Regions from separate parts of the Pseudomonas sp. 3-2 genome, predicted to be linked through region 2. Evidence: predicted binding sites of a transcription regulator. Region 2 holds the regulator's gene; the other holds the start of a gene.
The links. The regulator sigma-54, encoded in region 2, starts transcription at its own class of promoters, with help from an activator protein. The targets are predictions, from matches to a motif close to ANTGGCATNNANNTTGCTNT.
Positions count from the first base shown of each region.

Region 1: the regulator sigma-54 is predicted to act here: its motif matches at 2,253-2,272, upstream of K3819_RS09210 (circularly permuted type 2 ATP-grasp protein).

Region 1 covers NZ_CP081200.1:1,992,238-1,997,179, forward strand. Annotated here, with positions in the region: gene speE (polyamine aminopropyltransferase) at 6-881, shown strand; gene K3819_RS09200 (hypothetical protein) at 1,038-1,271, shown strand; gene K3819_RS09205 (ribonuclease E inhibitor RraB) at 1,482-1,829, shown strand; gene K3819_RS09210 (circularly permuted type 2 ATP-grasp protein) at 2,306-3,715, shown strand; gene K3819_RS09215 (alpha-E domain-containing protein) at 3,728-4,678, shown strand; gene K3819_RS09220 (transglutaminase family protein) at 4,675-4,942, shown strand, end outside.
Region 2 covers NZ_CP081200.1:1,006,215-1,011,156, reverse strand. Annotated here, with positions in the region: gene K3819_RS04425 (HAD family hydrolase) at 1-492, shown strand, start outside; gene lptC (LPS export ABC transporter periplasmic protein LptC) at 501-1,073, shown strand; gene lptA (lipopolysaccharide transport periplasmic protein LptA) at 1,060-1,605, shown strand; gene lptB (LPS export ABC transporter ATP-binding protein) at 1,605-2,330, shown strand; gene K3819_RS04405 (RNA polymerase factor sigma-54) at 2,517-4,010, shown strand; gene hpf (ribosome hibernation-promoting factor, HPF/YfiA family) at 4,084-4,392, shown strand; gene ptsN (PTS IIA-like nitrogen regulatory protein PtsN) at 4,404-4,868, shown strand; gene rapZ (RNase adapter RapZ) at 4,871-4,942, shown strand, end outside.

The DNA.
Region 1 (4,942 bases), 990 kb from region 2:
TCACCATGACCGTCACCAAGACCAGCGAATACCTGGAAACCCTCTACGAAGGCTACGGCCAGCGTTTTCGCATGGAAAAACTGCTGCACGAAGTGCGCACCGAACACCAGCACCTGGTGATCTTCCAGAACCCGCGCATGGGCCGGGTGATGGCGCTGGACGGCGTGATCCAGACCACCGAAGCCGATGAATTCATCTACCACGAAATGCTCACCCACGTGCCGATCCTCGCCCACGGCACCGCCAAGCGTGTACTGATCATCGGCGGCGGCGACGGCGGCATGCTGCGCGAAGTGACCAAACACGCCAGCGTCGAGCACATCACCATGGTCGAGATCGACGGCACCGTGGTCGACATGTGCAAAGAGTTTCTGCCGAACCACTCCAGCGGTGCTTACGACGATCCGCGCCTGAACCTGGTGATCGACGACGGCATGCGCTTCGTCGCGACCACCACCGAAAAGTTCGACGTGATCATTTCCGACTCCACCGACCCGATCGGCCCGGGCGAAGTGCTGTTCTCGGAAAACTTTTACCAGGCCTGCCACCGCTGCCTGAACGAGGGCGGTATCCTCGTGACCCAGAACGGCACGCCGTTCATGCAGATCGAAGAGGTGAAAACCACTGCCGGCCGCCTGCGCAGCCTGTTCCCGGACTGGCACTTCTATCAGGCGGCCGTGCCGACCTACATCGGCGGTTCGATGACCTTCGCCTGGGGCTCGACCAACCCGGCCTACCGCAAGCTGAGCCGCGAAGTTCTGCAACAGCGCTTTATCGGCAGTGGCATCGTCACCCGCTACTACAACCCGGAAATCCACATCGGTGCTTTCGCCTTGCCGCAATACGTGCTGCAGGCGGTGAACAAGCCAAGCAACGACTGATCGTTCGCGGGTAAGAAAAAGCCGAGGCCGGTGTGTGAAAACACACCGGCCTCGGCTTTTTTCATGTTGCATCGGTGTAAACCTTTTGAACGATCAATCCTGACAAAAGTCGAGATAGAGGTAAGCCCATTTGCGGGTTTGTTCGAGGAGGCTCCAATGCAAAAGTGGAAAGTCACTTTCGTGGATGATCACGGTGAAATTGTCGATGAAGTCTTCGAGCGTGCGGAATGCCCCAGCGATGATGAGGCCGCACGACTGATCAAGGAACGACTGCTTCCCGTCGCCGCCGAGCTTGACCTGAACGATCTGGAGGGGCGCACCGCCGATGCCGGCGTGAAAAGCCTGAAAACCCAGAACAGCATCGAAATCCGCAGCATCACCCCAATCTGAATCTTCATTTTCTTCATGTACCAGGCCTTGGCAGCGGCTCTATCTTGGGGCTACTCTGCAAGCGAGATCAGCGAACGGATCGCTAAGGTCTGGTCTTGTCAGCTACATGCTTGTTTCCCGCCGGCAACGCGGTTGCCGTAAGCACCCGGGCCCTTTGGGCCAGTGCAGGGAATACGGAAAGTCTATCCATCTATGCGAGGGGGACGATTCATGAGCACAGCCTATCAAGAAGACATCAGCAGCAGCGTGCTGCGCCGCATGAAAGAAGGCGGTTTCGATTTTTCCCGATTCCATCCCATCGAGTTCTACGCCATTTTCCCGGACGAGGAGCGGGCACGCAGGGCGGCAGGCAAATTTCGCGGTGAATCCATCAATGCCCAGGTCAGCGCGCGCGAGGACGGCGCCTGGTCTCTGGAATTGAGCAAGGTGATGTACGCAACCTACGACGACATTGGCGATTTCGAGCAGGGCTTTTCGGCGGTGGTCGAGCCCTTGGGCGGCATCATCGAGGGCTGGGGCGTGAAACAGGAGATCCGCAACCGGCACCGTTTGAACTGATCACTCTCGCAACACGTCGAGCTACGGCTGACCTTCGGGTCGGCCGTTGTCGTTTCTACGGCCCGAAAGCGCATGGCAAAACCCTGAAACAAGAAACCGGCGCAAAAAAAAGCCACCTGAAAAGGTGGCTGAAAGGGAAGACCGGAAGGAGAGGAAACCGGTCAGGGTTACGGCCGGGAGGGCTGCCGAGGCAAGCCGGATCAGTGAGGCTGCATTCTTCGTCAACGACGTTTTTGCAGCGGATGCGCGGATTATCCGCAGTGGCCTGCGGGCAGTGAAATCAACTCTGACTATGCTGGTGATAGGCGACGGGACTGCGTCGCAATGAAGCGGGGGCGATCAGGTTGGAGCATTTGCCGCACAGGAATGGTGCGGTGCGTGTGGCGTGAATATCCAACCGATTGAAATCAAAGCGTTTATGCCGATGGCACGGGCCTTGCGAAGGCCTGTATGTCCGGAGTGACAAGGAGTACGGCATGATCCGCACCTATTTTGATGAGATGTATGATGCCGGCGGCCAGATCCGCCCGCATTACCGGGAGTTTGCCCGGTGGCTGGCCGAGACACCTGACGAGCTGCTGGCCCAGCGGCGACGCGAGGCCGATCTGCTGTTCCATCGCGCCGGGATCACCTTCACGCTCTACGGGGACGAGCAGGGGACAGAGCGTCTGATTCCCTTCGACACCATTCCGCGCAGCATTCCCGCCAGCGAATGGCGGATTGTCGAGCGCGGCTGCATTCAGCGAGTCAAGGCGTTGAACATGTTCCTCGCCGACCTTTACCACGAGCAGCGCATCATCAAGGCCGGGATCATTCCCGCCGAACAAGTGCTGGCCAACGAGCAATACCAGTTGGCGATGCAGGGGCTGGATCTGCACCGCGATATCTATTCGCACATCTCCGGCGTCGATCTGGTGCGCGACGGCGACGGCACGTATTACGTGCTCGAGGACAACCTGCGTACGCCGAGCGGCGTGAGCTACATGCTCGAAGACCGCAAGATGATGATGCGTCTGTTTCCCGAGCTGTTCGCGGCCCAGCGCATCGCCCCGATCGACCATTACCCGAACCTGCTGCTCGATACCCTGAAAAGCTCGAGTCCGATCGACGACCCGAGTGTGGTGGTGCTGACACCGGGACGGTTCAACAGCGCGTTTTTCGAGCATGCGTTTCTCGCCCGGGAAATGGGCGTGGAACTGGTGGAGGGCGCGGACCTGTTCGTGCGCGACGACAAAGTCTTCATGCGCACCACCGACGGCCCGAAAGCGGTGGACGTGATCTACCGCCGGCTCGACGACGCGTTCCTCGATCCGCTGGCCTTCCGCCCGGACTCGATGCTCGGCGTGCCGGGACTGCTGTCGTCCTATCGCTCCGGCAACGTGGTGCTGGCCAATGCCATCGGCACCGGCGTGGCGGATGACAAATCGGTGTATCCGTTTGTCACCGAGATGATCCGTTTCTACCTCGACGAAGAACCGATCCTGAAGAACGTGCCGACCTGGCAATGCCGTAACCCGTCCGAGCTTTCCCATGTCCTGGCCAATCTTCCAGATCTGGTGGTCAAGGAAACCCAGGGCTCCGGCGGTTACGGAATGCTCGTGGGGCCGGCAGCGACGACCGCGGAAATCGATGCGTTCCGCGAGCGGATCAAGGCCAAGCCTCACGCGTACATCGCGCAACCGACGCTGTCGCTGTCGACCTGTCCGACCTTTGTCGAAAACGGCATTGCGCCGCGCCATATCGACCTGCGCCCGTTCGTATTGTCCGGCCGCGAAACCCGGGTCGTACCCGGCGGATTGACCCGTGTCGCCCTGCGTGAAGGCTCTCTGGTGGTGAATTCATCCCAGGGCGGCGGAACCAAGGACACCTGGGTGGTCGAGGATTGAAGGAAGCCTGCCATGTTAAGTAGAACTGCCTCGGATCTGTACTGGATGTCGCGTTACCTGGAGCGGGCGGAAAACCTCGCACGGATGCTCGATGTCAGCTATTCGCTGTCGCTGATGCCGCAGGACGGCCGTGGCGACGGTTTGCACGAACTGGCGATGCCGTTGCTGATCACAGGCACGCTGGACGATTACCTGGAACGCCACGGCGAGCTGCATGCCGAGCGCTTGCTGCACTTCTTCGCCCTCGACGCGGCCAACCCGGCGAGCATCTACAGCTGCCTCGGCGCGGCGCGAGCCAGCGCCCACGCGGTGCGCGGGCGGATCACCGCGGACATGTGGGAAAACATCAACGCCACCTGGCTGGAAATCCGCGGGATCGCCAATCAGGGCCTCAGCCGCTACGGCATGAGTCGCTTCTGCGAGTGGATCAAGGAGCGTTCGCACCTGTTCCGTGGTGCGTCCTACGGCACCATCATGCGCAACGATGCGTTCCGTTTCATTCGCCTGGGTACGTTCATTGAGCGGGCGGACAACACCTTGCGTCTGCTCGACGCCCGTTACGAGATGGCCGGCGATCAGGCCGAAGCGGTCAGCGACGGCACGGCCCACGCCTATTACCAGTGGAGTGCGTTGTTGCGGGCGCTGTCCTCGTTCGAGGCGTACACCGAGATCTATCGCGACGCGCCCGGCGCCCGGCATGTGGCCGAGCTTCTTTTGTTGCGTGCGGATGTGCCGCGCTCGCTGCGGGCCTGCACCGAAGAAATCGACCAGATTCTGGCGCAGTTGCCTGGGGCCAACGGTCGTCCCGCGCAACGACTGGCGGCGGAAATGGACGCGCGTCTGCGCTACACCGGTATTCAAGAAATTCTCGAGGAAGGGCTGCACGCCTGGCTCACCGAATTCATCCCGCTGGTGCGCCAGTTGGGCAACGCCATTCACAGTTCCTACCTGGAGGCCGCATGAGACTTTCCATCAGCCACGAGACCACCTATCACTACGAAGATCAGGTGCGCGCGAGCATCCAGTACCTGCGCCTGACACCCCACGACAGCGAGCGTCAGCACGTGCTGAGCTGGCAGCTTGACCTGCCGCGCCCGGTGCGGGCCCAGCTCGATCCGTTCGGCAACATCCTGCACGTCCTGACCATGGACGAGCCCCACGAAGCGATCATCATCGGCGCCCGGGGGCAGGTTGATATCGACGAGTTGCGCGAAGCGGAGCACGAGA
Region 2 (4,942 bases):
ATCAAACTGGCGGTTTTCGACGTCGACGGTGTCCTCACCGACGGGCGCCTGTACTTCCTTGAAGACGGCAGCGAGTTCAAGACTTTCAATACACTGGATGGCCAGGGCATCAAGATGCTGATGAACGCTGGCGTACAGACCGCCATCATCAGCGGTCGCAAGACCCCGGTGGTCGAGCGTCGGGCGAAGAACCTGGGGATCCCGCACCTGTTTCAGGGCCGTGAAGACAAACTGGTCGTTCTCGACGGTCTTCTGGAGCAACTGGGCCTAAGCTATGAACAAGTGGCTTACCTCGGCGACGACCTGCCGGATCTGCCGGTGATCCGCCGTGTAGGCCTGGGCATGGCCGTGGCCAACGCCGCACCTTTTGTTCGCGAACACGCTCATGGCGTCACCCAGGCTCGTGGCGGCGAAGGTGCCGCCCGCGAATTCTGCGAACTGATCCTGCGCGCCCAAGGCAGCCTCGACGCCGCCAACAATGCGTATCTGTGAGTCCAACCATGTTTAGCAAAAAGTTTCGCAACATCTTGTTGTTCGGTTGTATCGCAGCGATATTCGGCGCGGTCGGCTACTGGAACATCAGCCCGGAACGCTTCCTCGACAAACCGCCGGTTTCGGCAGAGGAAAGCCCGATCGACTGGTACGCGACCAATACGCACACGATCCAGTACCTCGAAGACGGCAAAGTGCAGTACGAAATGACGTCCGACAAGGCTGAGCACGTCAAGGCGACCGACATTACACTGGTCACCAAGCCTGATCTGAACATGTTCCGTGGCACCGATTTCCCATGGCACGTGACCAGTGAGCGCGGCGAAGTGAACTCCGGTGGCACCGAGGTCGAGCTGATCGACTCGGTACGCGTCAAGCGCACCGACGAAAAGAACCGCGACACCCTGATCACCTCCACTCGCATGACGGTGTTCCCGCAGCAGCAATATGCGCAGACCCAGCAACCCGTTAGAATCGACGGCGCTGGCGGTGTATCGACTGGCGTAGGAATGAAAGCGTATTTGAAGGAAAGCAGGATACACCTGCTATCGAACGTAAGAGGACAGTATGAGGCTCGTTAAAACCCTCCCTATTTTGCTCAGTCTGGGCGCAGCACTGGGAAGCGTGAGCGCCTGGGCTCTGCCGAACGATCAAGAGCAGCCAATCCGCATTCAGGCCGACGATGCCCAACTGGACGACAAGAACGGCGTTGCCACCTACAAAGGCGACGTGATCATCACCCAGGGTTCGATGATCGTCAAAGGCAACACCGTGACCATGACCCGTGCGCCTAACGGCGACATCGACGTCGTGACCTCGGTCGGCAACCTCGCCTACTTCGAACAGTTGCAGACTGCCGGTGATGCCAAACCCGTTCAGGGCTGGGGCGTGACCATTCAGTACCACGCACAGCAGAACCGCGTTGTTCTGATCGACAAGGCCAAAGTCGTCGACAAGGACAACAACACCACTCAGGGCGAAAAAATCGTCTATGACACGGTGAAGAAACTGGCCAGCGCCGGTCGAGCCACTGGCAGCAAGGTCACCGAAGCGCGTCCGCGCATCGACATGGTGATCCAGCCGAAGAAGAAAACCGACGAGAAAACCCAGTAATGGCAACTCTGAAAGCTCAGCACCTGGCCAAGGCCTATAAAAGCCGCCAGGTCGTGCGCGACGTCAGCCTGTCGATCGACAGCGGTCAGATCGTCGGCCTGCTCGGCCCGAACGGCGCCGGCAAGACCACGTGCTTCTACATGATCGTCGGCCTGGTTCAGGCCGATCAGGGTCGCGTACTGATCGACGACCTAGACGTCAGCCACCAGCCGATGCATGGCCGTGCGAAGGCCGGTATCGGCTATCTGCCGCAAGAAGCGTCGATCTTCCGCAAACTGTCGGTGGCCGACAACATCATGGCCATCCTCGAGACCCGTCAGGAGCTCGACAAGGCAGGTCGTCGCAAGGAGCTGGAAAGCCTGCTGCAGGAATTCCACATCAGCCACATCCGCGACAACCTCGGCATGAGCCTGTCCGGTGGTGAGCGCCGCCGGGTAGAAATCGCCCGCGCACTGGCCACGGCACCGAAATTCATCCTGCTCGACGAACCGTTCGCCGGTGTCGACCCGATCTCGGTCGGCGACATCAAGCAGATCATCCACCACCTCAAGGCCAAGGGCATCGGTGTACTGATCACCGACCACAACGTCCGTGAGACGCTGGATATCTGCGAAACCGCCTACATCGTCAACGACGGCCAGTTGATCGCCGAAGGCGACTCCGCGACCATCCTCGCCAACGATCTGGTGAAGGAAGTCTATCTGGGTCACGAGTTCCGCCTGTAAGCGCGACAGCATCCGACCAGCCGTCCGGGTGCTGTAACGTTGAAGCGCCTTTTTATACGCTTTTATTGTTACAGCGCTCTAGGCAAACACGACAGTTTCAGGCATATAATTTGCTTAAGTTTGGCGCTCCGGCGCCCTGTAGTGGATGGCGCATAGCGCCGGCGAATAAGGTGTTAAGCCCCTGCCATGAAACCATCGCTAGTCTTGAGAATGGGCCAGCAGCTGACGATGACACCGCAGCTGCAACAGGCCATCCGCCTGCTCCAATTGTCGACCCTGGATCTGCAACAGGAAATCCAGGAGGCTCTGGAATCCAATCCGATGCTCGAACGCCAGGAAGACGGCGACGACTTCGACAACTCCGATCCCATGGCCGACAACGCCGAACAGAAGCCCAACACCGAGATCCAGGAACCCTCCTATCAGGAGACCGCGCCGACAGTCGACAACCTCGAAGACGGCGAATGGAACGAGCGAATCCCCAACGAATTGCCGGTGGACACCGCCTGGGAAGACGTCTACCAGACCAGCGCCAGCAGCCTGCCAAGCAGCGACGATGACGAGTGGGACTTCACCACCCGCACCTCCGCCGGCGAGAGCCTGCAAAGCCACCTGCTGTGGCAGTTGAACCTGGCACCGATGTCCGACACCGATCGCCTGATCGCCGTCACCCTGATCGATTGCATCAACAATCAGGGCTACCTGGACGAAACCCTCGAAGAAATCCTCGACGCCTTTGATCCGGAGCTCGACATCGAGCTGGACGAGATCGAAGCCGTCCTGCACCGCATCCAGCAATTCGAACCGGCCGGCATCGGCGCACGTAACCTGGGCGAATGCCTGCTGCTGCAATTGCGCCAGCTGTCGGCCAAGACCCCCTGGCTGGCCGAGGCCAAGCGCCTGGTCACCGATTACATCGACCTGCTCGGTAGCCGCGACTACAGCCAGTTGATGCGGCGCATGAAGCTCAAGGAAGACGAGCTGCGCCAGGTCATCGAACTGGTGCAGAGCCTGAACCCGCGCCCCGGTTCGCAGATCGAATCCACCGAAGCCGAATACGTGGTGCCTGACGTCATCGTGCGCAAGGACAACGAGCGCTGGCTGGTCGAGCTGAATCAGGAGTCGGTGCCACGCCTGCGGGTCAACGCCCAATACGCCGGTTTTGTGCGCCGCGCCGACACCAGTGCCGACAACACCTTCATGCGCAACCAGTTGCAGGAAGCCCGCTGGTTCATCAAGAGCCTGCAGAGCCGCAACGAAACCCTGATGAAAGTGGCCACCCAGATCGTCGAACACCAGCGCGGGTTTCTGGAGTACGGCGACGAAGCCATGAAGCCGCTGGTCCTGCACGACATTGCAGAAGCGGTTGGCATGCACGAGTCGACGATTTCCCGCGTAACCACGCAAAAATTCATGCATACCCCACGGGGCATATATGAACTGAAATACTTTTTCTCCAGCCATGTGAGCACCTCCGAGGGCGGTGAATGCTCGTCCACGGCGATCCGCGCGATCATCAAGAAACTGGTTGCCGCGGAAAATCAGAAAAAGCCGTTGAGTGACAGCAAGATCGCTGGTTTACTGGAGGCACAAGGCATTCAGGTGGCTCGCCGCACCGTCGCCAAGTACCGCGAATCCCTCGGAATCGCGCCTTCGAGCGAACGCAAGCGGTTGATGTAAGCCACGTTACAGCGTTCCAGTGGCAGGCTCTTCGGCCTGCCGCTTTATGCACTGGCAACGAAGGAGAAGCTGTATGCAAGTCAACATCAGTGGACACCAACTGGAAGTTACCCAGCCTCTGCGCGAGTACATCGAGCTCAAGCTCAAGAAGCTCGAAGGGCATTTCGACAAGATCACCAACGTGCAAGTCACGATGTGCGTCGAAAAACTGAAGCAGAAAATCGAAGCCACGCTGCATATTCCCGGCAATGAGGTCGTCGCAAACGCGGAACATACCGATATGTACGCTGCGATCGACGCGCTGACCGACAAGCTTGATAAACAACTCAAAAAGCATAAGGAAAAGACCCAGAGCCTGCTTCAGGGCGCTACCGGTCGATAACCCCCACCCCCATGATCCGACTTGAAAGTATCCTGACCCCCGGCCGTTCCCTGGTGAACGTGCCGGGCGGCAGTAAAAAGAAAGCCCTGGAACAAATTGCCAACCTGATCGCCCGGGAAGTTCCGGATCTGGAGATGCAAGATGTCTTCGAGGCATTGATTGCCCGTGAAAAACTGGGCTCCACCGGTTTTGGCAACGGCATCGCCATTCCCCACTGCCGCCTCAAGGGCTGCGAAGCGCCGATCAGTGCGCTGATGCACCTTGATGCCCCTATCGATTTCGACGCTATCGACGGCGCGCCCGTGGACTTGCTCTTCGTCCTGCTGGTACCGGAAGCCGCCACCGATGCACACCTGGAGCTGTTACGCCAGATCGCCAGCATGCTCGACCGCAAGGACGTGCGCGACAGACTGCGCAGCGCGCCAAGCAACGAAGCCTTGTACCAGGTTGTACTGGAAGAACAGAACAGGCCGTAACCATGCGCTTGATCATTGTCAGTGGCCGTTCCGGCTCGGGTAAAAGTACTGCCCTGGATGTCCTTGAGGACAAC